3 regions of the Allorhizobium ampelinum S4 genome follow, and region 1 is predicted to be linked to each of the others. Evidence: predicted binding sites of a transcription regulator. Region 1 holds the regulator's gene; each other region holds the start of a gene.
What was found. The regulator LexA, encoded in region 1, represses DNA repair genes until DNA is damaged. The targets are predictions, from matches to a motif close to TGTTCNNNNTGTGTTCNG.
Positions count from the first base shown of each region.

Region 1 (8,071 bases):
GCCGTCCCAGGTCATGGGACCGAGCCTGCAAATGTCCTTTGCAGCCACCTTTGCCCTGATCGCCGGATTCGACCTTTGGCGCCAACGCCCAAGAATGCCTCCCATCCTGCCGGCGATCCCGGCGCTGACAGTGCTGAAGCCGTTGATGACGCTGGTCAGCGGCATTCTGATGACCTCTGCACTTGGCGGTTTTTCCACAGCGATGTTTTCAGCGGCGCATTTCCACCGGGTCGGATTGCATGGGTTGGAGGCAAATCTCCTGGCGGCTCCCCTTATGTCGATGCTTGTCATGCCAGCGGCGATGATCGGCGTGCTGCTCATGCCGTTCGGTCTGGACCAATGGCCGATCCAGTTGATGGGGCTTGGCCTTGAGGGCGTATTGATGATTGCCAGCAAGGTCGCGAGCTGGGGTAATGGCTTCACCTTCGGCCGGTTCGAGTGGTGGTTTCTGCCGGTCTCGGCAACCGGCCTGCTGATACTGACCCTGATGAAGACGCGGCTGCGGCTGATTGGCGTGGCGATGATGCTGACGGCGTTTGGCTATGAGGCGATAAAAACCGATCCGCCACTGCCCGATCTCGCCATATCCGAAGATGGCCAACTGTTCGCTCTCTTTCGGACCGACGACCGCCATCTCTTGACCATCGCCACCAACAAGAAGCGTCCGCCGAGTTTCATTTTCAACCAATGGCGCTCAGTGCTCGACATTGCCGATCCGATTGCGCCTGAAATATTGCCCAAGCTGGCAGCTGTTGAGATCGAGACAGGCCAACAGGGCGCGGGGAAAGGCGAGGACAAGGCGCGGGAAACAACGCGGGCCGGAAAAACAAAGACGGGGGGCCAAAAAGTCAAGGGAAGAGAGCCAGTAGAGCCGCAACAGGCGATGGCGGAGATGACGACGGCAAAGGAGAAGGCCGATAAAAAACCTGATCTTTTCCATTGCCGCACCGATGCCTTTTGCCTCGCGAGGCTCAGCAATGGTTGGACCGTCAGCCTGGTGCAGAACCGCGACTACAACCAGGCCGCTTGCGCCCTGTCCGACCTGATCGTTTCGACTGAGGCCGGCCGTGATGCCGAATGTAAGGCGCCGATAGCATCCACTATTCCCTCAGAAAAAAACGAAACCACCGTTACCCGGGAGCCTGCGGAAGACGCGACTGGGGCGGACGTTGAAATTGAACGGATCATGGCCGATGGTGACATGCTGCCATCTGACAACAGCAGCCCGTCCGTTCGCTCCCAAACGATCAGCCGAACGCAAGCGGGAGACATTTCTGCAGCCAGTGTAACGACGGTACCGGGGAAGGGTGTTGCAGTGCCCACAGATAGCCAAGTGAAGGGCGGCGCCTCAAACTCAGACCAGAATTCCCCGTCCCTAATAGAAGCGGGCGAACCTCTCGCCTTCTTGCAAACCGAGAAGGCCGCTAACGCTGGACCGATGCTGTCACGTCCCCCGAAAGTCCTGACCCGTAACGATCTGCGACGGTTCGGTGCAATGGAGATCACGCTTGGTGATCCCGCCACCCGAACGCTGCATATCGTTACGGCATTTCAAAATCAGTATCGGCCCTGGACCCGCCATCGTTATTTCGACTGGCGCAGCAATCGCTATGATCGACCGAATGGTACGGCCCACGCCAATGTTCCATCTGCTGCCAGCGACGACGTCCAGTCAGGCGCTGGAGATGTCAGTGAGCTTAGTGATAGCGACGAATAAGACCGACAAGCTTGCCCTGGATTTTTACCCGGTCCGGTCCGAAAATCCGGGTCTCATAGGCCGGATTGGCAGCTTCCAGCGCGATGGACGCCCCACGGCGGCGGAAGCGTTTCAACGTGGCTTCCTCATCGTCTACCAGAGCAACGACGATATCGCCCGGATTGGCGGTGGTGGCGTTGCGGATGATCACCGTGTCGCCATCGAGAATGCCAGCTTCGATCATCGAATCGCCTTTGACCTCAAGGGCGTAATGTTCGCCGCTGCCCAGCATTTCCATCGGCACGGAAATGTCATGGGTGTTGTTCTGGATAGCGGAGATCGGCACGCCTGCCGCGATACGGCCCATGACAGGTATGGATGAGGAATTGCGTACTTCCTCGACCTGTTTGGCCGGAGCGGATGGAACTGCCTGCAACTTGCCTCGGCTGCCTTCAATGACGGATGGCGAAAATCCTGTACGTCGGGGCGGTATGCTGGAGGTCATGGCCTCTGGCAGCTTGATAACTTCCAGCGCTCGTGCACGGTTTGGCAAGCGACGGATGAAACCGCGCTCTTCCAAAGCGGTGATCAGCCGGTGAATGCCGGATTTTGAGGCGAGGTCCAGGGCATCCTTCATCTCATCGAAGGAGGGCGGCACCCCAGACTCCTTCATGCGCTCGTGTATAAACAGCAAAAGTTCCTGTTGCTTGCGAGTCAGCATTGGGACCTACCCTTTGAATTATGAAACAAATACAGAACATACGCTATCTGTTCCAGTTGTGTTCCGCAAGTCCTTCTTGCAAATTTCCTTCGATGACGCGGCGAGAGACGGCGTTGAAGAGGAGACGAACGAGAAGCATCCTTTAAATACGGGAGGCTGAGAGGCTCCTATAGAAACAGAAAGCCTTTGCTTTATTGTCCTGACGACTGTCGGTTGGGAATGGGCAGAAAGATAGAGAAAATCGATACTATCGAAGACGTGAAATTGCGGAATGAAAGTTGGTAGCAAGTTGTTTCAGTGCGGATGGCCAACGATAAATCGACAACAATAATCTGCCGCAGTGTCTGATCGGGGACATTATCACCCCCGATCCATTTTGATATCAGTGGCTTACAGCATCGCGACGGCAATTTCCGCGGCAAGACGCGCGTTGTTTTCCACCAACGCGATATTGGTGGTCAGGCTGCGGCCGTCGGTGAGGTGATAGATTGCGTCGAGCAGGAAAGGCGTGACGGCTTTGCCAGTGATTTCCTCGCGTTCAGCCGCGGCCAGCGCCCGGCCAATATAGATTTCCATCTCCTCGCGCGCGATTTCCTCTGCTTCCGGCACGGGATTGGCGATCAACATGCCGCCATCAATGCCCAATTGGTCGCGTACCTTCTGGAAATTGGCAATTGCTGCGGGGCTTTCCAGTTTAAGTGGGCTTTTCAAGCCCGATTCCCGCGACCAGAAGGCTGGAAATTCGTCGCTGTCGTAAGTCACGACAGGTACGCCACGGGTTTCCAGGACTTCCAATGTCTTGGGAATATCAAGAATAGCTTTTGCTCCGGCGCAGACGACGATGACAGGGGTGCGGGCCAGTTCTTCCAGGTCCGCTGAAATGTCAAAGCTTTCTTCTGCGCCACGATGCACGCCGCCGATGCCGCCGGTGGCAAAAACCGAGATATTGGCGCGGGCGGCAGCGATCATCGTCGCGGCTACCGTGGTAGCGCCGGTGCGGCGTTCGGCAATGGCGTAGGCGAGATCGGCACGAGAGACCTTCAGGACATCAGTCATTTGCGCCAGTTTTTGCAACTGATCTTCTTCCAGCCCGATATGCAAAACGCCTTCAATCACGGCGATGGTCGCCGGGACCGCACCACCGTCGCGAATGATTGCCTCCACGCTTTGCGCCATCTCGACATTTTTCGGATAGGGCATGCCATGGGTGATAATGGTGGATTCCAGCGCGACAATAGGCGCATTGCGCGTCTTGGCCGCAGCCACTTCGCGGGCGTATACGATGGGCAGGAGCGGAGAAATCGAACGGGTCATGATCGGGAACTCGTTTGGCGGGGAAGGGCGCGCGGCTCGCCAACAAGGTCAAGGCGCGCGGCGAGGCGATCTGCGGTGAGGTCCTCGTCTGTTGCCCTGTCAGATAGCAGGGTCAGGCCAGCCAAAGCAACACCGTGGCGCAGCGCCAGCGGCAAGGAACTGTCATTCACTCTTTGCGAAAGCACCCCCGCACAAAGCGAATCGCCAGCTCCGGTCACATCGGCCAGTGCGTCCAGTGGCGGCGGGGTCAAGGCATAGTCACCGCTTGGATCAAAGGCAACGACCGGTCCCGCACCATTGGTGACAACGCCGCCATGGAGGCCTTTGGCGCGAAGCAGATCCGGCCAATCAGAAGGGGCATCCGGTTTTGTTCCCGCCAGAACCGCTGCTTCAGCGCTGTTGAGAAACAGCATATCGAACCTATCGAGGCAGTCGGCGTATCGCACCACCTTGGCCGGTGAAATGCCGATCCCGGCCAGAGGCTTGGCAAGCTCACGCGCCATGGCCGCAATCGCCTCCAGCGTCTCTTGCGGCAGGTTGGCATCAACCAGCAAAACGCGTGTGGCTTCGAAAGATTCGCGAACGGCGCGTACTTTCAGCCGGCGTGGCGAGAACAAGCGGTAGAGCTCCATATCGGCCAAGCCGATCACCAGATTGCCGTCTTTTTCCAAAATAGCAGTGTAGCTTGGGGTGCTCCGATCCAAAAAGGTGAAGGGCCGGTCGTCGACGCCAGCCGCTTCGGCGGCGACCGCCACCCGTTGGCCAAGCGCATCGCCGCCGCGGGGGCTGATCATAGCAACATTCAATCCAAGTCGTGCCAGGGCGCGCGCCGCGTTGAAGCCACCGCCGCCCGGTTCTTCCAACCATCGCCCCGGATTGCTGGCGCCAGCAATGGTTTCCGCATCGATGCGTCCGCGCCGATCGATATGCGCGCCGCCCAGAACGAGAATGTCGAGACTCATACCTGCCAGCCTCCTGGAAACAGTGGAAATTCGAATCGCGAAGGCGTCATTCCGAAGGGTACGATGGGCTGAAAACCAACTTCTCTTAACGGCCAATGCCATGGAAACATTAAGAGAACACCCGTCAGATTAAAAAATAAACACAAAGACTTGGGCAAGACTTGCAAGAACGGAACAAACCATGTACATAGTTCGTGTCTGCTGTTTCGTTGCCTACGCGGCTTCAATAACCTAAAGGTGGTTCAAATGTCACAAAATTCTTTGCGGCTCGTAGAGGACAAAACGGTGGATAAAAGCAAGGCATTGGAAGCGGCCCTGTCGCAGATCGAGCGATCGTTCGGCAAGGGCTCGATCATGAAGCTCGGCGCGAACGAGAAAATCGTGGAGGTTGAAACCGTATCGACAGGCTCTCTCAGCCTCGATATCGCGCTCGGCATTGGTGGTCTTCCCAAAGGCCGTATCATTGAAATTTATGGACCGGAAAGCTCCGGTAAAACCACGCTTGCGCTGCAAACCATTGCCGAAGCCCAGAAAAAGGGCGGTGTTTGCGCCTTTGTCGATGCCGAGCATGCGCTGGATCCGGTTTATGCCCGCAAACTGGGTGTTGATCTCCAGAATTTGCTGATCTCACAGCCAGATACCGGTGAACAGGCACTGGAAATCACCGATACGCTGGTGCGTTCGGGGGCGATCGATGTGCTGGTGATCGACTCGGTTGCGGCCTTGACACCGAAAGCTGAAATCGAAGGCGAAATGGGCGATAGCCTGCCGGGCATGCAGGCGCGGTTGATGAGCCAGGCGCTGCGCAAGCTGACGGGCTCGATCTCGCGTTCGAACTGCATGGTCGTTTTCATCAACCAGATTCGTATGAAGATTGGCGTGATGTTCGGTTCCCCGGAAACGACGACCGGTGGTAACGCGTTGAAATTCTACGCTTCGGTTCGTCTCGATATTCGCCGTATCGGCGCGGTCAAGGACCGGGAAGAGATCGTTGGCAACCAGACCCGCGTCAAAGTGGTCAAGAACAAGATGGCGCCGCCCTTCAAGCAGGTGGAATTCGACATCATGTATGGCGAAGGCGTGTCGAAGACCGGTGAATTGGTCGATCTGGGCGTCAAGGCTGGGATTGTTGAGAAGGCCGGTGCGTGGTTTTCCTATAATAGCCAGCGCTTGGGGCAGGGCCGGGAAAATGCCAAGATCTTTCTTCGCGACAACCCAGCGGTTGCCGATGAAATCGAAACAGCACTTCGCCAGAATGCCGGTCTGATCGCCGAGCGTTTTCTTGAAAATGGCGGTCCGGACGCCAATGACAGCGTCGGTCTTGACGACGCCTGATCGATTAGGACCGCTTATCTGGCGGTTGGATCTGTTCATTGTTGCGGGCTGGGGATTTACATCTCCGGCCCTTTTCTTTCGATAGGCTGGACAGGCGTCATGGCGGACGATAAAAGCCGTTGTTTTCTGACGTCTGTCCGGCAACGGACACTTATTCCAAGGGCATCCCATGAGCGGCGTAAATGACATTCGGTCGACCTTCCTCGATTACTTCAAGACCAATGGTCATGAAGTCGTTGCGTCGAGCCCGCTCGTGCCCCGCAATGACCCGACGTTGATGTTCACCAACGCCGGCATGGTGCAATTCAAGAATGTCTTCACCGGACTGGAACACCGGCCTTATTCCCGTGCGACCACAGCGCAAAAATGCGTTCGGGCCGGGGGCAAGCATAACGATCTTGACAATGTCGGTTACACGGCGCGCCATCACACGTTTTTCGAAATGCTGGGCAATTTTTCCTTCGGCGATTATTTCAAGGAAAATGCCATCGAATTGGCCTGGAACCTGATTACCCGGGAATTCGGTATTGATCGTGACAAGCTTTGCGTCACCGTCTATCACACCGATGACGAAGCCTTTGGCTTGTGGAAGAAAATTGCAGGCCTGCCGGAAGAGAAGATAATCCGGATTGGCACCAGCGACAATTTCTGGGCAATGGGTGATACCGGTCCCTGCGGTCCGTGCTCCGAAATTTTTTATGACCACGGCGACCATATCTGGGGCGGACCTCCAGGTTCCGCCGATGAGGATGGCGACCGGTTCATCGAGATCTGGAACCTGGTTTTCATGCAATATGAACAGGTGACCAAGGAACAACGGGTTGACCTGCCGCGTCCATCCATCGATACGGGCATGGGCCTGGAGCGGGTTGCCGCCCTGTTGCAGGGCAAGCACGACAATTACGATATCGACCTGTTCCGCGCGCTGATCGATGCTTCCGTTGATCTCACCGGTGTTCCGGCTGAGGGCGAGCGCCGGGCCAGCCACCGGGTGATCGCCGATCATCTGCGGTCTTCTGCGTTCCTGATTGCAGACGGTGTGTTGCCATCGAACGAAGGCCGCGGCTATGTTCTGCGCCGGATCATGCGCCGCGCCATGCGACATGCGGAACTGCTCGGTTCCCGCGATCCGATGATTTACAAGCTTCTGCCTGTGCTTGTGCAGCAGATGGGGCGCGCCTACCCGGAACTGGTCCGCGCCGAGGCGTTGATTTCCGAAACCTTGAAGCTCGAGGAAAACCGTTTCCGCAAGACGTTGGAGCGTGGCCTTTCGCTGCTGTCCGACGCCACGGCCACTCTGAACAAGGGCGATAGCATTGACGGCGAGACCGCGTTCAAGCTTTACGACACCTACGGTTTTCCCCTGGATCTGACGCAGGATGCCTTGCGCGCCCGTGGCATTGGCGTCGATATCACCGGCTTTAACGATGCTATGCAGCGTCAGAAGGCCGAAGCCCGTGCCAGTTGGTCGGGCTCCGGCGACAAGGCGATGGAAACTGTCTGGTTCGAGTTGAAGGACAAGCACGGCGCAACCGAGTTTCTCGGTTATTCCGCCGAAAGCGCCGAGGGCGAAATTCAGGCGCTGGTGCGTGATGGTGCGGTGATCGAGCAAGCTACGGCGGGCGAGAATGTTCAGGTCGTGGTCAACCAGACACCGTTCTATGGCGAATCTGGTGGCCAGGTTGGCGATACAGGTGAGATCGTTGGCGATGGGTTCGTTCTTGAGGTGCGCGATACCTTGAAGAAGGGCGAGGGGCTGTTTGTCCACGTTGCCACTGTTCGTGAAGGGACTGTTCGCGCCGGTACGGTCGTCGCGCTCAATGTTGATCATGCTCGTCGCTCCAGGCTACGGGCCAACCACTCCGCGACACATCTGCTGCATGAGGCGTTGCGCGATGTGCTGGGCAGCCATGTGGCACAGAAGGGCTCGCTGGTTGCGCCGGAGCGTCTTCGCTTCGATATTTCTCATCCAAAGCCTGTGACGGCGGAGGAGTTGAAGATCGTAGAAGACATGGCCAATGAAATTATTGTCCAGAATGCTGC
Region 1 is NC_011989.1:2,107,897-2,115,967, reverse strand. Features, by position in the region: gene AVI_RS10080 (ComEC/Rec2 family competence protein) at 1-1,717, shown strand, start outside; gene lexA (transcriptional repressor LexA) at 1,698-2,417, opposite strand; gene AVI_RS10070 (pseudouridine-5'-phosphate glycosidase) at 2,808-3,731, opposite strand; gene AVI_RS10065 (carbohydrate kinase family protein) at 3,728-4,693, opposite strand; gene recA (recombinase RecA) at 4,940-6,028, shown strand; gene alaS (alanine--tRNA ligase) at 6,198-8,071, shown strand, end outside.

Region 2 (8,071 bases), 160 kb from region 1:
GAGCGCTTGCCAATACCGCGTTCGGAAATCGTCAGCACGAATTGTTCGCGTGCCTTCAGTTCCTGATAACGTTCCTCGGAAAGATCACCGATTTCACCCACCTCTTCGCCAACCAGTGCGATGTCGTCCTCATCCACGCCACTGGCGCGGCGCTCGGTAGCCGAACGCTTCAGATAGGCCGCACGCTGCCATGGTTCGGCATCGACATGGCTGAGAATTGTCATCGAGATGATCCGGTCATTCGGCTGCAACGAAATGCCGCGAACGCCGATGGAATTGCGACCGGCAAACACTCTGACTTCATCGACAGGGAAGCGGATCGCCTGGCCCAAAGCGGTTGTCAGAAGCACATCGTCATCAATCGTGCAGGTTTCGACGGAGAGGATTTCATCGCCCTCTTCCTCAAGCTTCATCGCAATTTTGCCATTGCGGTTGACCTGAACAAAATCACTCAACTTGTTACGACGCACGGTGCCCCGCGTCGTCGAGAACATCACGTCGAGATTATCCCAGCTTGCCTCATCCTCGGGCAGCGGCATGATCGTTGTGATCCGCTCGCCTGGCTCCAGTGGCAGCATGTTAATCAGTGCCTTGCCACGCGACTGTGGGGTGCCGATCGGCAGACGCCAGACCTTCTCCTTGTAGACGATTCCGCGTGACGAGAAGAACAGAACCGGCGTATGGGTATTGGCAACAAATAGCCGGGTAACGAAATCCTCATCGCGGGTTGCCATACCGGAGCGACCCTTGCCGCCGCGACGCTGGGCGCGATAGGTGACCAGCGGAACACGCTTGATATAGCCGAGATGCGAAACGGTCACCACCATGTCTTCACGGGCGATGAGATCCTCATCGTCCATATCAGGACCGCCCTCCATGATCTGGCTGCGGCGTGGCGTGCCAAATTCATCGCGCACGGCGACAAGCTCATCGACAACGATGGTTTGAATCCGCGTGCGAGACGACAGAATATCGAGATAATCGGAGATTTCCGCCCCGATCTTGTTCAATTCCTCGTCGATTTCATCGCGACCAAGGGCCGTCAGGCGAGCAAGACGCAATTCAAGGATAGCGCGGGCCTGCTCTTCCGACAGGTTATAGGTGTTGTCCTCGTTGATCCGATGGCGCGGATCATCGATCAGCCGGATCAGACTTTCGACATCAGCTGCCGGCCAGCGCCGCTCCATCAACTGCTCGCGCGCTGTTTGTGGATCTGGCGCCTGGCGGATCAGCCGGATGACTTCATCGATATTGGCAACGGCAATGGCGAGGCCAACCAGCACATGGGCGCGGTCACGCGCCTTGCGCAGCAGGTACTTTGTTCGCCGGCTAATAACCTCCTCGCGGAAGCTGACGAAAGCCCGCAGCATGTCGAGCAGCGTCAACTGTTCCGGCTTGCCGCCATTCAGCGCCACCATGTTGCAGCCGAACGAGCTTTGCAGCGGCGTATAACGGTAGAGCTGATTGAGGATCACGTCCGCATTGGCATCGCGCTTCAACTCGACAACGACGCGGTAGCCCTGACGGTCGGATTCGTCACGCAGGTCGGAAATGCCCTCGATGCGCTTGTCGCGCACCAGTTCGGCCATTTTCTCGATCATCGTCGACTTGTTCACCTGATAGGGAATCTCGGTGATGATGATCTGTTCGCGATCACCGCGCATCGGTTCGATCCGCGCCACACCGCGCATGATCACCGAACCACGTCCGGTCTCATAGGCAGAGCGAATGCCGCTTCGACCCAGAATCAGCGCCCCAGTCGGAAAATCGGGACCGGGAATGATCTGCATCAGTTCCGGCAAGTCGATAGCCGGGTTCTCAATCAGCGCGATACAGCCATTGATGACTTCGACCAGATTGTGCGGCGGAATATTCGTCGCCATGCCGACCGCGATACCGCCAGCGCCATTGACGAGCAGATTGGGGAATTTCGCTGGCACGACGACAGGCTCAGACAGCGTGCCATCATAGTTGTCACGAAAATCGACGGTGTCCTTGTCGAGATCGTCCAGGAGCGAATGTGCGGCTTTTTGCAGGCGGCATTCGGTATAGCGTTCCGCCGCTGGCGGATCGCCGTCGATGGAGCCGAAATTGCCCTGACCGTCGATCAACGGCAGCCTTAGCGACCAATCCTGCGCCATACGGGCCAGCGCATCATAGATCGCCGAGTTGCCGTGTGGATGGAATTTACCCATCACGTCGCCGGTTACACGGGCGCATTTCACATATTTTTTGTTCCAGTCGATACCCAGCTCGGACATGCCAAACAGAATGCGACGATGAACGGGCTTCAAACCATCGCGGACATCGGGAAGTGCGCGGCTGACGATAACGCTCATCGCGTAATCGAGATACGACCGCTGCATCTCCGTTATAATCGAAATGGGTTCGATATCGGACGGCATTTTGCCGCCGGGTGTGCTTTGCTCAGTCAAAACGGGTCACGCCTGTTAGAATCACTAGGGATTTTATAGCGGAAAGCCCCTTTCCGCGCCAATTAGCTGGGAGGTTTTGAACAGGCTTTTGCGGCTATGACAAGGCATTTCTTGAACCCTGAGGCGCTATCTGCCCGAATGACCGTCACTGTTGGCTTGACGTTGCCTCCACGCGCCGGAAATCACTCTTCAACGGCCCGTATATGGTAGAAGAAACCATCGCGCCCCAGTTTCGCGCAATCTGTGGCCTTTATCCAAACCGAAACAGGAGAACATCCATGACCAATGTCGAACTTCTCCTCAATGCCTTCACCACCCTGTTGGTGACGCTGGACCCGCCGGGCCTGGCACCGCTGTTTCTTGGCCTGACACGCGGCATGACCCGGCAGCAACGCAAACAAGTGGCCTTGCGTGGCGCGGCCATCGCCTTTGGCATCCTGGCGGTCTTTGCTGTTTTCGGCGCCAGCATTCTCGAAGCACTTGGCATCTCCATCGGCGCATTCCGTATCGCAGGCGGATTGATGCTATTTGCCATCGCTTTCGAGATGATCTTCGAAAAACGCCAGGAGCGTAAGGAAAAGACCTCGGAAGACGCGATTACCCGCGATCATATGCACAATATCGCCGTTTTCCCGCTGGCTTTGCCGCTTATCGCTGGCCCTGGCGCCATTTCCGCCACCATTCTGCTGGCTGGCGCCTTGCCCGGCCCGGTAGAGCGCACGGAACTGATCCTGGTCATCGGACTGTGCATTGGTGTCGTACTGCTGGCCCTGGTGATCGCCGACCGCCTCGACCGGTTTTTAGGTGTGACAGGCCGGGCCATCCTAACTCGCCTGCTCGGCGTCATCCTGGCCGCCCTATCCGTTCAATTCGTCGTTGACGGCATCAAATCGGCATTTCACCTTTGATGCCCATGCAATGGCGATGAAGGCATCGCCATTGCAAAACCGAAACCTTCCCAGGCGGTTTAGGACGGACATTTTCTAATAGTTCGCCCGCAATATCCGGTTCCAGATCGTACCGCCCAGAAATCGATTGAACACGACAAAATAGGCGACAACCAAAGCAAACATGATGAAGGCGGGTAAGCCGTTCAACTGAAAACCGTCTGGCGTCAAACCACCGCTCAGATAACCGACGATATAACCCAAGACGAAAAATGAACTGAACAGATCGAGTATGAAAGCAAGAATAATCCGCCATTGAGACGGTCTGCTTTTGGTTTCATCTTCAGGCATAGACCCCTCCGATCACATCAAAAATTTTGCTGATCCTGCCGATCAGAACGGAATATCGTCATCCATATCGCGCGAGAATCCGCCCGACGGCGCACTGGCACCGCGACCGCCGGACGACGCACCGCCGCTGCGGGCCGGGGCCGAGCCGTAGTCGTCGTAGCCACCGCCCCCTCCGCCGAAATCGCTGCCGCCACGGGCAGCACCGCCGCCTGCCCCATCGCCACGACCGCCAAGCATGGTCAGGGTCGAATTGAAGCCCTGGAGGACGATTTCCGTCGAGTAACGGTCATTGCCGTTCTGGTCCTGCCATTTACGGGTCTGAAGCTGGCCCTCGATATAAACAGTTGCGCCCTTCTTCAGATATTGTTCGGCCACCTTGCAGAGACCTTCGTTGAAGATCACCACGCTATGCCATTCAGTCTTTTCTTTGCGCTCGCCGGAATTACGGTCGCGCCAGGATTCGGACGTGGCGATGCGCAGGTTGGCAATCGGCTTACCGTCCTGGGTACGGCGAATTTCCGGGTCAGCTCCCAGATTGCCGATCAATATAACCTTGTTGACGCTTCCAGCCATGATACTCACCTCGCTGCCACCATGGGGCGGCTTACAAATCCAATCAATTTTAACCTTATCCTATCCCTGTCGATTAAGGGCAGGCAGATCACCTGTAATCCACAGCGAAGAATCTAAACCAAAAAATGTTCTTTCTTTGTTCTAATAAATTTGTATGATGCAGTCAACTCTATCGGAATCCAACGCAGAATCGACGTACCCGTCTCGACAGGACGGCAGCAGTGACTAAATAAGGAGCGGCATTCCTGCCTGCGGCTCTCTCCCAAACCGAGTTTTGTTATGAGCGAATTGAAGACGATTTCCATCCGTGGTGCGCGCGAGCACAATCTCAAGGGCATCGACCTTGACCTGCCGCGCAACAGCCTGATCGTGATGACCGGCCTTTCCGGCTCGGGAAAGTCGTCGCTGGCCTTCGATACGATCTATGCCGAGGGCCAGCGCCGCTACGTCGAAAGCTTGTCGGCCTATGCCCGGCAATTCCTGGAGATGATGCAGAAGCCCGATGTGGACCTGATCGAAGGCCTGTCGCCTGCAATCTCCATCGAGCAAAAGACCACCTCGCGCAATCCGCGCTCGACGGTCGGCACTGTCACCGAAATCTACGACTACATGCGCCTGCTGTTTGCCCGCGTTGGCGTGCCCTATTCGCCAGCCACCGGCCTGCCGATCGAGAGCCAGACCGTTAGCCAGATGGTTGATCGCGTCCTGGCCTTTGAGGAAGGGACCCGACTTTATATTCTTGCGCCACTGATCCGGGGCCGCAAGGGCGAGTATAAGAAAGAACTCGCCGAGCTGATGAAGAAGGGCTTCCAGCGCGTCAAGATCGATGGCCAATTCTACGAAATTGCCGAGGCGCCAACACTCGACAAGAAATACAAGCATGATATCGACATTGTCGTTGACCGCGTCGTGGTACGGGCCGACATGGCCTCGCGGCTGGCCGACAGCCTGGAAACCTGCCTTCGCCTTGCCGACGGGTTGGCGGTCGCCGAATTTGCCGACAAGCCGCTGCCGGCCAATGAAACCTCGGCTGGCGGTTCCGCCAACAAGTCGTTGAACGAGACCCATGAGCGGGTGCTGTTTTCGGAAAAATTCGCCTGCCCCGTCTCCGGCTTTACCATTCCGGAAATCGAGCCCCGGCTTTTCTCCTTCAACAATCCGTTTGGCGCCTGCCCGACCTGCGACGGCCTGGGTTTCCAGCAGAAGATAGATGAAGCGCTGATCATTCCCGAGGCAGACAAGCGGTTGAAGGACGGCGCGATTGCCCCTTGGGCAAAATCCAGCTCTCCCTATTACGATCAGACCCTTGAAGGTCTTGGCAAGGCTTTCGGCTTCAAGCTGACCAGCAAATGGTCGGATCTGAGCGCCGAGGCACAGAAATCCATCTTGCACGGCACGGAAGAAAAGATCGAGTTTCACTACGCCGATGGCGCGCGCTCCTATAGCGCGACGAAGACCTTCGAGGGCATCGTCCCAAACCTTGAGCGGCGCTGGAAGGAAACCGATAGTGCCTGGGCGCGAGAAGAAATCGAGCGCTACATGTCCGCCGCGCCCTGCCCGGCCTGCAAGGGTTTCAGGCTGAAGCCGGAAGCGCTGGCGGTGAAAATCAACGGCCTGCATATCGGCCAGGTAACGGAAATGTCGATCCGGGTTGCCGGTGGCTGGTTCGAGACCCTGCCTGGTCTGCTGACCGACAAGCAGAATGAAATTGCCGTTCGTATTCTCAAGGAAATCCGCGAACGCTTGAGCTTCCTCAACGATGTCGGGCTGGACTATCTCAGCCTGTCGCGCAATTCCGGCACTCTGTCTGGCGGTGAAAGCCAGCGCATCCGGCTTGCCTCGCAGATCGGCTCAGGCCTGACCGGCGTGCTTTATGTGCTGGATGAGCCATCGATTGGCCTGCACCAGCGCGATAATGCCCGCCTTCTCGATACGCTGAAGCATCTGCGCGATATCGGTAATACGGTGATCGTCGTCGAGCATGATGAGGATGCCATTCTGGCCGCCGATTATGTGGTCGATATCGGTCCTGCGGCAGGCATTCATGGCGGCCAGGTGATTGCCAAGGGCAGTCCGCAGGATATCATGGCCAACAGCAAATCGCTGACCGGCAAGTATCTGACCGGCGAGCTTGGCGTTAAAGTGCCGCCGGCGCGGCGCAAGCCGAAAAAAGGTCAGCAGATCAAGGTGATCGGCGCACGGGGCAACAATCTGAAGAATGTCACGGCGGCCATTCCACTTGGTGTGTTTACCGCCGTTACTGGCGTTTCCGGTGGCGGAAAATCGACCTTCCTGATCGAGACATTATATAAGGCCGCAGCACGACGGGTGATGGGCGCGCGCGAGAACCCCGCCGATCACGACCGGATCGATGGTTTCGAATTCATCGATAAGGTGATCGATATTGACCAGTCGCCGATTGGTCGCACGCCGCGCTCCAATCCCGCCACCTATACCGGCGCATTTACGCCAATCCGAGACTGGTTTTCTGGACTTCCAGAGGCCAAGGCGCGCGGTTATCAGCCCGGCCGCTTTTCCTTCAACGTCAAGGGCGGACGTTGTGAAGCCTGCCAGGGCGATGGCGTCATCAAGATTGAAATGCACTTCCTGCCGGATGTCTATGTCACTTGCGACGTCTGCCACGGCAAGCGCTATAATCGCGAAACGCTTGATGTGACCTTTAAGACAAAGTCGATTGCTGACGTCCTGGACATGACGGTCGAGGAAGGTGTGGAATTCTTCTCGGCTGTGCCTGCGGTGCGCGACAAGCTTCAAGCGCTGTTCGATGTCGGCCTCGGCTACATCAAGGTAGGGCAACAGGCCAATACGCTGTCGGGCGGCGAAGCCCAGCGAATCAAGCTTGCCAAGGAGCTATCAAAGAAATCGACGGGCCGCACCCTGTATATTCTAGACGAGCCGACCACCGGCCTGCATTTCCATGACGTTGCCAAACTCTTGGAAATGCTTCAGGAACTGGTCGATCAGGGCAACTCCGTCGTGGTCATCGAGCACAATCTCGAGGTCATCAAGACAGCCGATCACATCATCGATTTCGGCCCCGAAGGTGGCGATGGCGGCGGCCAGATCGTTGCCCAAGGCACGCCGGAAGAGATCGTCAAAGTAGAGGCTTCCTATACCGGCCACTTCCTCAGGGAGTTGCTGGAGCGCCGTCCGATGAAGAAGCCGCAAGCCGCAGAATAGCGATCAACAAGGAGTGGGCAGATGACCGCAGGCACAATCCGCACCGGCATCGGCGGCTGGACTTTCGAGCCATGGGAAGGCACGTTCTATCCTGAAAGGCTTCCGAAGAAACGGCAGTTGGAACATGCCAGCCGCCAGCTCACGGCTATTGAGGTCAACGGTACCTATTATTCCAGCCAGAAGCCGGAAACCTTTGCCAAATGGGCCTCTGACGTGCCTGACGATTTCATCTTTTCGCTGAAAGCCAGTCGTTATTGCACCAATCGCAAGATATTGGCGGAGGCCGGTCCGTCTATTGAGAAGTTCCTGAGCCAGGGTATCGCGGAGCTGGGGAACCATCTTGGCCCTATTCTCTGGCAATTCATGGCAACGAAAAAGTTCGAACCTGAGGATTTCGAGGGGTTTCTGTCGCTCCTGCCGAAAACCCTTGATGGTTTGACGCTGCGGCATGTGGTCGAGCCACGCCATCCCTCGTTCCAGACACCTGATTTCATCACCATGCTGGAGCGTCATGGTGTGGCCGCAGTCTGTGCTGATCACCACGATTATCCGATGTTTGCCGATGTCACCGCGGATTTCGTCTATGCCCGGCTGCAAAAGGGAACGGGTGAGGTCAAGACCTGC
Region 2 is NC_011989.1:1,948,427-1,956,497, reverse strand. Features, by position in the region: gene gyrA (DNA gyrase subunit A) at 1-2,435, opposite strand, end outside; gene AVI_RS09345 (MarC family protein) at 2,714-3,343, shown strand; gene AVI_RS09340 (hypothetical protein) at 3,419-3,673, opposite strand; gene AVI_RS09335 (single-stranded DNA-binding protein) at 3,716-4,246, opposite strand; gene uvrA (excinuclease ABC subunit UvrA) at 4,526-7,447, shown strand; gene AVI_RS09325 (DUF72 domain-containing protein) at 7,469-8,071, shown strand, end outside.
Region 2: uvrA (excinuclease ABC subunit UvrA) is a predicted target of LexA. The motif match lies at 4,373-4,390, and genes of this name have one in related genera.

Region 3 (8,071 bases), 1.3 Mb from region 1:
TCATCCGTGCCCGCCACTGGCCAGCAACCTTTGGCTTTGAAACTCTCTTCCAGCGAAAAATCCGGCCCGGTCAGGGGCAGGGTGAAAAGATCGGGCATGTCGGATGGAGAACGTTTTGGCATGCCGCAGACCTCGCACATCATCCGCCCGGCTTGCAAGCCTGTTGCATAATTCTTGAAACCAGAATCGGCTGAAAGAATTATGCAACAGGCATAAAGAGCTACAGCGGCATTTCTTATTGTGACAGCCATGCCTGCCATGGCGACATTATTGCATCGGACCGAGGTCGTAACAAGCATAGGTAGGGGCAGGCTATGACAACTGCCAATGTTGGAAGAACCTCATGCATCCCTGCTTTGGCGGCCAGTAAGATTATCTCAAATGGACAAGACGGCAGAATACCAACAGCCACTGTTAGTGGCTGTTGGTAAAAGGCTTCGGCGTCGCCTTGATGCAGATGGATCGAAAGGGGTCGATCCTTCTACCCGAGACGCGACGCCGCGCCGGACAAGCGGTCAAGGAAACCGCTTCCGGCATTTCCGAGGGCCGCCCTTGCGGTAGGCGGTGTGGCCTCGGAAAGAGAAGGTTGAAATTTTTGTGCGTGGTGCCGGGTTGGATGGATAGTCCGAGGCCAGGGGCGGAGACGCCAAAGCTTTCACTTTCTTGCGCCCGCGCTGCCAAGCCGAACAATGGTTCGTTACAGCAGCGATAGCTGCACACCATTGCCCATAGGCGGGATGAACAGATCGTCGCGCAATTGCATGCTCCGACGGCCCATGCCGAGACGTTTGGTGGCTATCTCGAAACGGCGGCTGATCTGCCAGGCATAGGGGCCGGTGCCTTTCATCCGCTTGCCGAATTCCGCATCGTAATCCTTGCCGTCGCGCATTGAGCGCACCAACGACATGACATGGCGATAGCGGTCAGGATAATGTTGCAGCAGCCAGTCACGAAACAGCGGGCTGACCTCCAGCGGCAGGCGCAACAGGACATAGCTCGCCTCCGAGGCTCCGGCTGCCTTGGCGGCATCGAGGATACGCTCAATTTCATGATCATTCAGGGCGGGAATGACCGGCGACACCAAGACGCTTGTCGAGATGCCAGCCTCGCTCAGGGCCTTGATCGCCTCCAGCCGACGGCTTGGGGTCGAGGCGCGGGGCTCCATGGTCCGGGCCAGTTTGCGGTCCAGTGTGGTGACTGAAATACCGACCTTGGCCAGGCCCTTTTCGGCCATATCGGCCAGAATATCGATGTCCCGTAGCACCATTGCCGACTTGGTCACGATGGCAACCGGATGATTGGCCTCTTTCAGCACCTCAAGCAATTGCCGCATGATCCGCCATTCCCGCTCGATGGGCTGGTAAGGATCGGTATTGGTGCCGATGGCGATGGTGCGAGGCTTGTAGCCTGGCTTGGACAGCTCCCGCTCCAACAGCTTCGGCGCATCCGGCTTGGCAAACAACCGGGCTTCAAAATCAAGCCCTGGAGACAGGCCCATATAACTGTGGCTCGGCCTGGCAAAACAATAGATGCAACCATGCTCACAGCCGCGATACGGATTGACCGAACGATCGAAGGGAATGTCCGGCGAATCATTGCGGGTAATCACCGTCTTTGGCCGCTCTACCTGGACTTCAGTGCGGAAAGGGGGCATGTCTTCGAGGCTTGCCCAGCCATCGTCTTCCAGCTGCCGCTCCAGCGTTTCAAAACGCCCGGAGGGATTGAGACCCGCGCCGCGTCCGCGCCTGCGTGCGCCATCCACCCGAAGCCCTGAGGCGACCAGCAGCGCGTCGGCAATATCCGCCGTATTGGCAGGCTGAAAGGCAGCCTGCCTGACATCAGACAGTACGGTCATTTGGAACTCCTGACGGGCCAACCGGCCCTTTCATGAGCTCAGATCTAACGCTAAAATGAGAACAATGCAAGAACAAAATACCAATCTCGAAAACGTAATCCCGGATTGTGTAAAATCACAAATACACCAAAAAATATATTAAATCGTCGCAATGAGAAGTAAAAAACAGCATGTCCTGCTCTATCCACTTGCCGATCTGTCCTCGATCAAATTCCAGTCAAGCACGGTTCACCCGTGGTAAAGCATGATGCATTGCGGTATGAGTAACGCATGTTGACTGTTATTATCGAATGCCGCGATCAGGAAAGCGAATTGGCGCAAACCTTGACCACCCTTGTCGCCGGGGCGGTGCAGGGTATTATTTGTGACGTGGTTGTTCTGGATCATGGGTCCAGCGATGGGACGTCGCGGTTGGCCGATGCAGCGGGCTGCCGATTTCACATGATCTGGGATTTGCGAGAGGTGGTTGCGGCAGCCAGGGGCGAATGGTTGCTCCTGGTCGAGCCAGGCGCCCGGCCATCCTCTGGATGGATCGAGGAAGTAGCGGAATATGTGGCACTGAACAGCGCGCCGGCCCGGTTTTCACCTTCACGGCATCATAAGCGTCCGTTTTTTCGGCGCTTCATCCGGCGCGGTCCGCCGTTGGAACATGGATTTCTGCTGCGAAAGAGCCAAGCTCAATCCCTGGTCAAGACGGGCATGAAGCTCGCTGATCTGGTCGCTGGGCTGAGGGGCAGGGCGCTGTCCAGTGAAATGGTGCCAGCTTGGGCTGTCCGTCAGGCACGGGCTTAACATTGCCAGTTAAGGGCCTGCGGGCTTTAAGTCTTGGTGCTCGGCTTGCCCCCATATCGGTCCAGCCAGTGTTTTTGTTTTACGCCTTGGCCCGCTTCAGATGCTCGGCCAGCCGGGGCATGATTTCCACGAAATTGCAGGGCCGGTAACGATAGTCCAACTGTTGCGCAAGAATACCATCCCAACCATCCTTGCAGGCACCGGGAGAGCCGGGTAGGACGAAAACGAAGGTGCCGTTGGCAAGTCCGGCTGTAGCGCGCGACTGGATGGTCGAAGTGCCGATTTTATCATAGGAAATCCGGTGAAACACGGCGGAAAATCCGTCCATCCGCTTGTCGAACAGCGGCTCCACCGCCTCCGGCGTCACATCTCGACCGGTAAATCCGGTGCCACCGGTGGTGATGATCACGTCGACATCCTGCGATTGGCTCCAGGCGCGCACCTGGTTGGCGATCCGATCGGCATCGTCGGGGACGATGGCGCGGTCGATGAGCTGATGCCCAGCCGTCTCGATCCGCTCGACCAGCACATCGCCGGAGCGGTCGTCGGTCAATGTTCTGCTGTCCGACACCGTCAGAACGGCGAAGCCGAGGGGAATAAAAGCGCGTGTTTCGTCCAGTCCGGGCATGTCGGGTCTCCGATACAGCATGTTTTCCGAAAGCGTGCAGCGGCCTCGGGAAAAGACATGCGAAAACACAAGTCTATAGCATGTCAGGTGAATTCCGAAATACGCGACAGGCTATAGGGTCTGGCTCGCCTGAAAATACCAATCCGGCCGCGCCGTGAGAAGCGCTTTTTCAGCGGCAAATGCAGCGTCATAGGTGGGGTAAAGGCCAAAACAGGTGGCGCCGGAGCCGGACATCCGGGTGACAAGCGCGCCGGTTGCTTCGATCATCCGGGAAAGCTCGGCAATGTGCGGACACAAGGTTTCGGCGGCGGGTTGCAGATCATTACGCAATCGGCGGAGCGTCTCTATCCATGGGTCTTGGTCCATCAGCGTTGGCAGCGGGCCAATCGGTGGATTGTCGCGCCTGGTCATCGCCTTGAAGATCGCTGGTGTGGACACCGCCTGCAACGGATTGCCGAGCAGGAGGCCAAAGCGTGGCAAGGCCGGCAGGGGTGTCAGGTCTTCGCCAATGCCTGTGGCGCGCAAGGATGTGCTTGCAAGGCACATCGGCACATCTGCTCCCAGCTTTAGGGCCAGATCCTCCAAGGCGGCTGGCTCAAGATGGCTTTCCCATAGGTGCTGCAAAGCCCTCAGCGTGGCTGCGGCATCGGCTGAACCGCCACCAATGCCGGACGCAATTGGCAGATTTTTTTGTAAGGAGATGGCAACGGACGGGGCAGGCAGGCCCTTGGCCAGAGTGGCTGTTCGCAACAGATCCCGCGCCCGAATAACCAGGTTTCCAGCCGGATCCTCCGACTGAAGCTGGCCTGCGAAGCGCCCCGACAGGGTAAATTCATCCTGTCGGGCCGCTTCAACGGTGATCACGTCGCCATGTCCGGCAAATGTCACGAGCGTATCGAGAAGGTGGTAGCCATCATCCCGTCTGCCCGTGACATGCAGGGCAAGATTGATCTTTGCCGCTGCAATTTCACGAAATACGGTCATTCGGGTTCCTGCCTCGCCCTGCTTGAAAACCAAGGCGTTGACGATGCTCAGGATTTCTTTTCAGGTTGGTCCGGGGTCTGCGGCGTGGGTGTGGGCGCCGGGGCGACTGGCGGCGTGGCTTCGGCTGCCCCCGGCCCGGCGGGCAGGTCAGGCAATCCCTTTTCCAGCTTTTCCTGCACCGTGGCGATCAGTTCCGGTTCCGGCTTGAACGCCAGGACCTGACGCCACTGGAAGGTGGCTTCCAGTTTGCGGCCAACCCGCCAATAGGCGTCGCCCAGATGGTCGTTGATCGTCGCGTCACCGGCCTTCAACTGCACTGCGCGCTCCAACTCCTCGACCGCCTCGTCATATCGGCCCAGCCGATAATAGGCCCAGCCAAGCGAGTCGACGATATAGCCATCATCAGGTTTCAGCTCGACGGCTTTCTTGATCATCTCCAGGCCCTCCTGGAGATTGCGGTTCATATCCACCCAGGAATAGCCGAGATAGTTGAGAACCTGTGGCTGCTGGGGATTAAGCTCCAGCGCCTTGCGGAAATTCGGCTCGGCCTGGTCCCATTTCTTCAGGCGTTCATAGGCAATGCCGCGCTGGAAAAACACCGGCCACTGGTTCTTTCCGGGGGCCGAACCAAGAATCTCCGCTGCCTTGTCGTAATTGGCGGCCATTTCGGTGTAGTCCTTGGCATCCGACAGCACGCTGCCATAGGCCAGATAGGAGCGGATATCCTGCGGATCGGAGGCGATCAGCGATTTGAGATGGGCCTTGGATTCCTCGACCTTGCCGGTTTCGGCCAGCGCCAGACCCAGCTGCATTTCGGAAATCCGCCGCATCGGCGATTCGGCCGGCACCTGCTTGTAGAAGGAAATGGCCAGATCAGTCTGCTTGTTGCCCTCGGCAATGCCACCCAGCATGATCAGCGTATCGGCACTGTCGGGATCGAGCGCCCGCGACAATTGCAGATAGAGCGCAACGGTGTCCTGGGTTCCCTGGCGGTTCAGGGCGCCACCGATCGAAAACAGCACTGAGGCTGCTCCTTCATCGGCGGTGGCCACCTGCGGCTTGGGAACCTCGCCCTTTTCGATCCGCTCGCGCATCGCCTTGAAGGGCGGATAATTGTTCAACACTTCGTCGCCAGCCGCCAGCGCATCGAGCGCTTTCTGCTTGTTGCCGGTCTTGGCTTCCAGCGTCGCCAGGGCCATGACAGCCCGCAGGAACGTGTCGGGCGCGGTCGCGCCGCCCTCGCGGTCGGTGATAACGCCGCTCAGATAGCTGCGGGCCTTGGTCTCGTCGCCAATGGCGGCAGCCATCACGCCCGCATTGTAGTTTTTGAAAATGCCGTACCAGTCCGGGCCTTTCATCTTGTCGAGATCGGCAAGGGCTTCCTTGCCACGCCCGGCGCCCATTTTCGCCCAAGCGGTCAGCAGCGCATTGGTCAGCCGGTCGAGATCGTTCGGCCCCTTATAGGCAAGGACTTTTTCCGCCGTGCGGTATTTTTTGCCTTTGATAGCCTCCAGACCGCGGACAATGGCGGTAATGCGCTCAACGGCCTGATCCTTGCGCAGCTCGTTGGCGTATTTCGCGCCTTCCTCGAAGCGGCCAGCCATCAGCAGCGACAGCATCAGGCTTTCGCGGATTTCCAGATCCTGCGGTTCGAAACGCAGCGCCTTCTCGTAAAGGGTCACGGCGGTCGTGAAATCGCGGTCGGTATTGGCCGTGCGGGCCGCCAGATACGCGCCGGACAGAGTATCGACCTCATCAAGATCGAAGCCATCGACCGGCTGTTTTGCCGTTTCTGCCGCCATCGCTACCGGCGGAGCCAGGAAGGACGGGAGGACGCCCCCGCTGAAGGACACCAGAAGCAGGAGCGCTGTGCCCGAGAGGAAGCGTTTGGCAAAGATCTGCCGCATGAAGAAGCCTTTCAACCAAGATCACCGGTCATTCGACCGGATCGGGCAACCAGGGTCACCGGCCATTCTGGCCGGATCGGAAAATTCAACATCAGGCCAGCGAATCAGAAGGCTGCGAGGCTCGCTGCCAGCCAGGTCGCTGAGACCGGAACATGATATGTAAGAGCCTTGCCCCCACGTGACCAGTCAATGTGATGGCAACAGAATGGCTTTTTTGCGTAAGTGACATAAAAACCTCCCGGAACGTGTTAGCGGCAATGGCTCCCGGTTTTCCGGAGGAACGTCGGAGCATTTCAGCGTTTCAAGAAAACCGGGTGTCTTTGGTGGATGTATTTCCAGATGCCAAACCGCAACATGGTCTGGCTGGAAATGTTTTAACTGACCCGTTCGATGCAGAAATCGATCACGTCCATCAAGGCATCTTTCCAGACGCCGTCAGGCACCGGCGCCAGGGCATCGCGGGCGACGTCGCCATAGTGAATGGCCCGCGCCACTGTATCGGAAAGACCGTTATATTTGGTAATCAGCCCCATGGCCTTTTCCAGATTGGCATCGTCATGCCTGCCGCCTTCCAGCGCTTCGCGCCAGAAGCCCCGCTCGGCCTCGTTGCCGCGCCGGTAGGCGAGAATGACTGGCAGGGTGATCTTGCCCTCGCGGAAATCGTCTCCGGTATTCTTGCCGAGATCGGCGACCTTGCCGCCGTAATCCAGGGCGTCATCGACCAGCTGGAAGGCCAGGCCCAAATTCATGCCGTAGGATTTGAGCGCGTTGCGGGCTGCCTTGTCCGTTCCCGCCACGATAGGGCCGACTTCGGCGGCGGCGGCAAACAGCGCCGCCGTCTTGGCACGAATGACCGCCTGATAATCGTCCTCGGTGGTTTCCATGTTCTTGGCGACCGAAAGCTGAAGCACTTCGCCCTCGGCAATCACCGAGGCCGCCGTTGACAAGACATCCAGCGCTTCCAGCGAGCCGACTTCGACCATCATTCGAAATGCCTGGCCAAGCAGGAAATCGCCGACCAACACGCTGGCCTGGTTGCCCCAGATCATCCGGGCGGTGGATTTGCCGCGCCTGAGGTCGCTCTCATCCACCACATCGTCATGCAGCAGCGTGGCAGTGTGCATGAATTCGACGCTGGTGGCGAGCTTGATATGGCCTTCGCCCTCATAGCCAAACATCGCGGCGGAGGCCAGCGTCAGCATTGGGCGCAGGCGCTTGCCACCAGAGGAAATCAGGTGATTGGCCACTTCCGGGATCATCTGGACATCGGAGCCTGCCTTGGACAGGATCAGTTGATTGACCCGCTCCATGCCGTTGCGGGTCAGGTCCACCAGAGGTTGCACCGAGGCCTGTTTGTTTTTCTTGTCACCAAGCGGTATCACTGCGCCCAACTGTCCGGACTCCTGTTTATTCCTGTATCAGGACTGCGATAGCGTGTGGATTAACACACCACAAGACCGCGTTGGCCCCTTATATCCAAGGCTCAATGTCATCTCAATCCCAACCGCGCCTAGCCCAACCGGATTTGGCCTAACCGGATCGGGCAATTGTCGTCGCTTCGACCCAACTTACGGTTTTTTTGCCTGACTGTCGCGTCATCAAGCGGTGTTTGCGCGAAAATTCGAGACATAATGCTCAAACAAACATAAAAAGCCGTTGGCGACCCGGCAAGAGCGGAATTTCTCTATCCCGCAGATTTGATAGGACTCATCATCGCATGCATGAACTCATTCGCACCAATGACGCCGTTTTACTGTCCTTTGCCCAGAGCCTGATGAAGGATGCCGGTATCGAGAGCCTGATCGCCGACCAGTCGATGAGCATTCTGGAAGGATCGCTTGGGCTTTTGCCACGCCGTTTCCTGGTCGAGCCGGGCCGGGCAGAGGAAGCGCGGCGCATCCTGAT
Region 3 is NC_011989.1:786,893-794,963, forward strand. Features, by position in the region: gene AVI_RS03735 (ribonuclease HII) at 1-122, opposite strand, end outside; gene AVI_RS03740 (PA0069 family radical SAM protein) at 698-1,855, opposite strand; gene AVI_RS03745 (glycosyltransferase family 2 protein) at 2,126-2,647, shown strand; gene moaB (molybdenum cofactor biosynthesis protein B) at 2,727-3,275, opposite strand; gene AVI_RS03755 (4-(cytidine 5'-diphospho)-2-C-methyl-D-erythritol kinase) at 3,387-4,259, opposite strand; gene AVI_RS03760 (tetratricopeptide repeat protein) at 4,307-6,166, opposite strand; gene AVI_RS03765 (polyprenyl synthetase family protein) at 6,541-7,557, opposite strand; gene AVI_RS03770 (putative signal transducing protein) at 7,884-8,071, shown strand, end outside.
Region 3: AVI_RS03740 (PA0069 family radical SAM protein) is a predicted target of LexA. The motif match lies at 1,913-1,930, and genes of this name have one in related genera.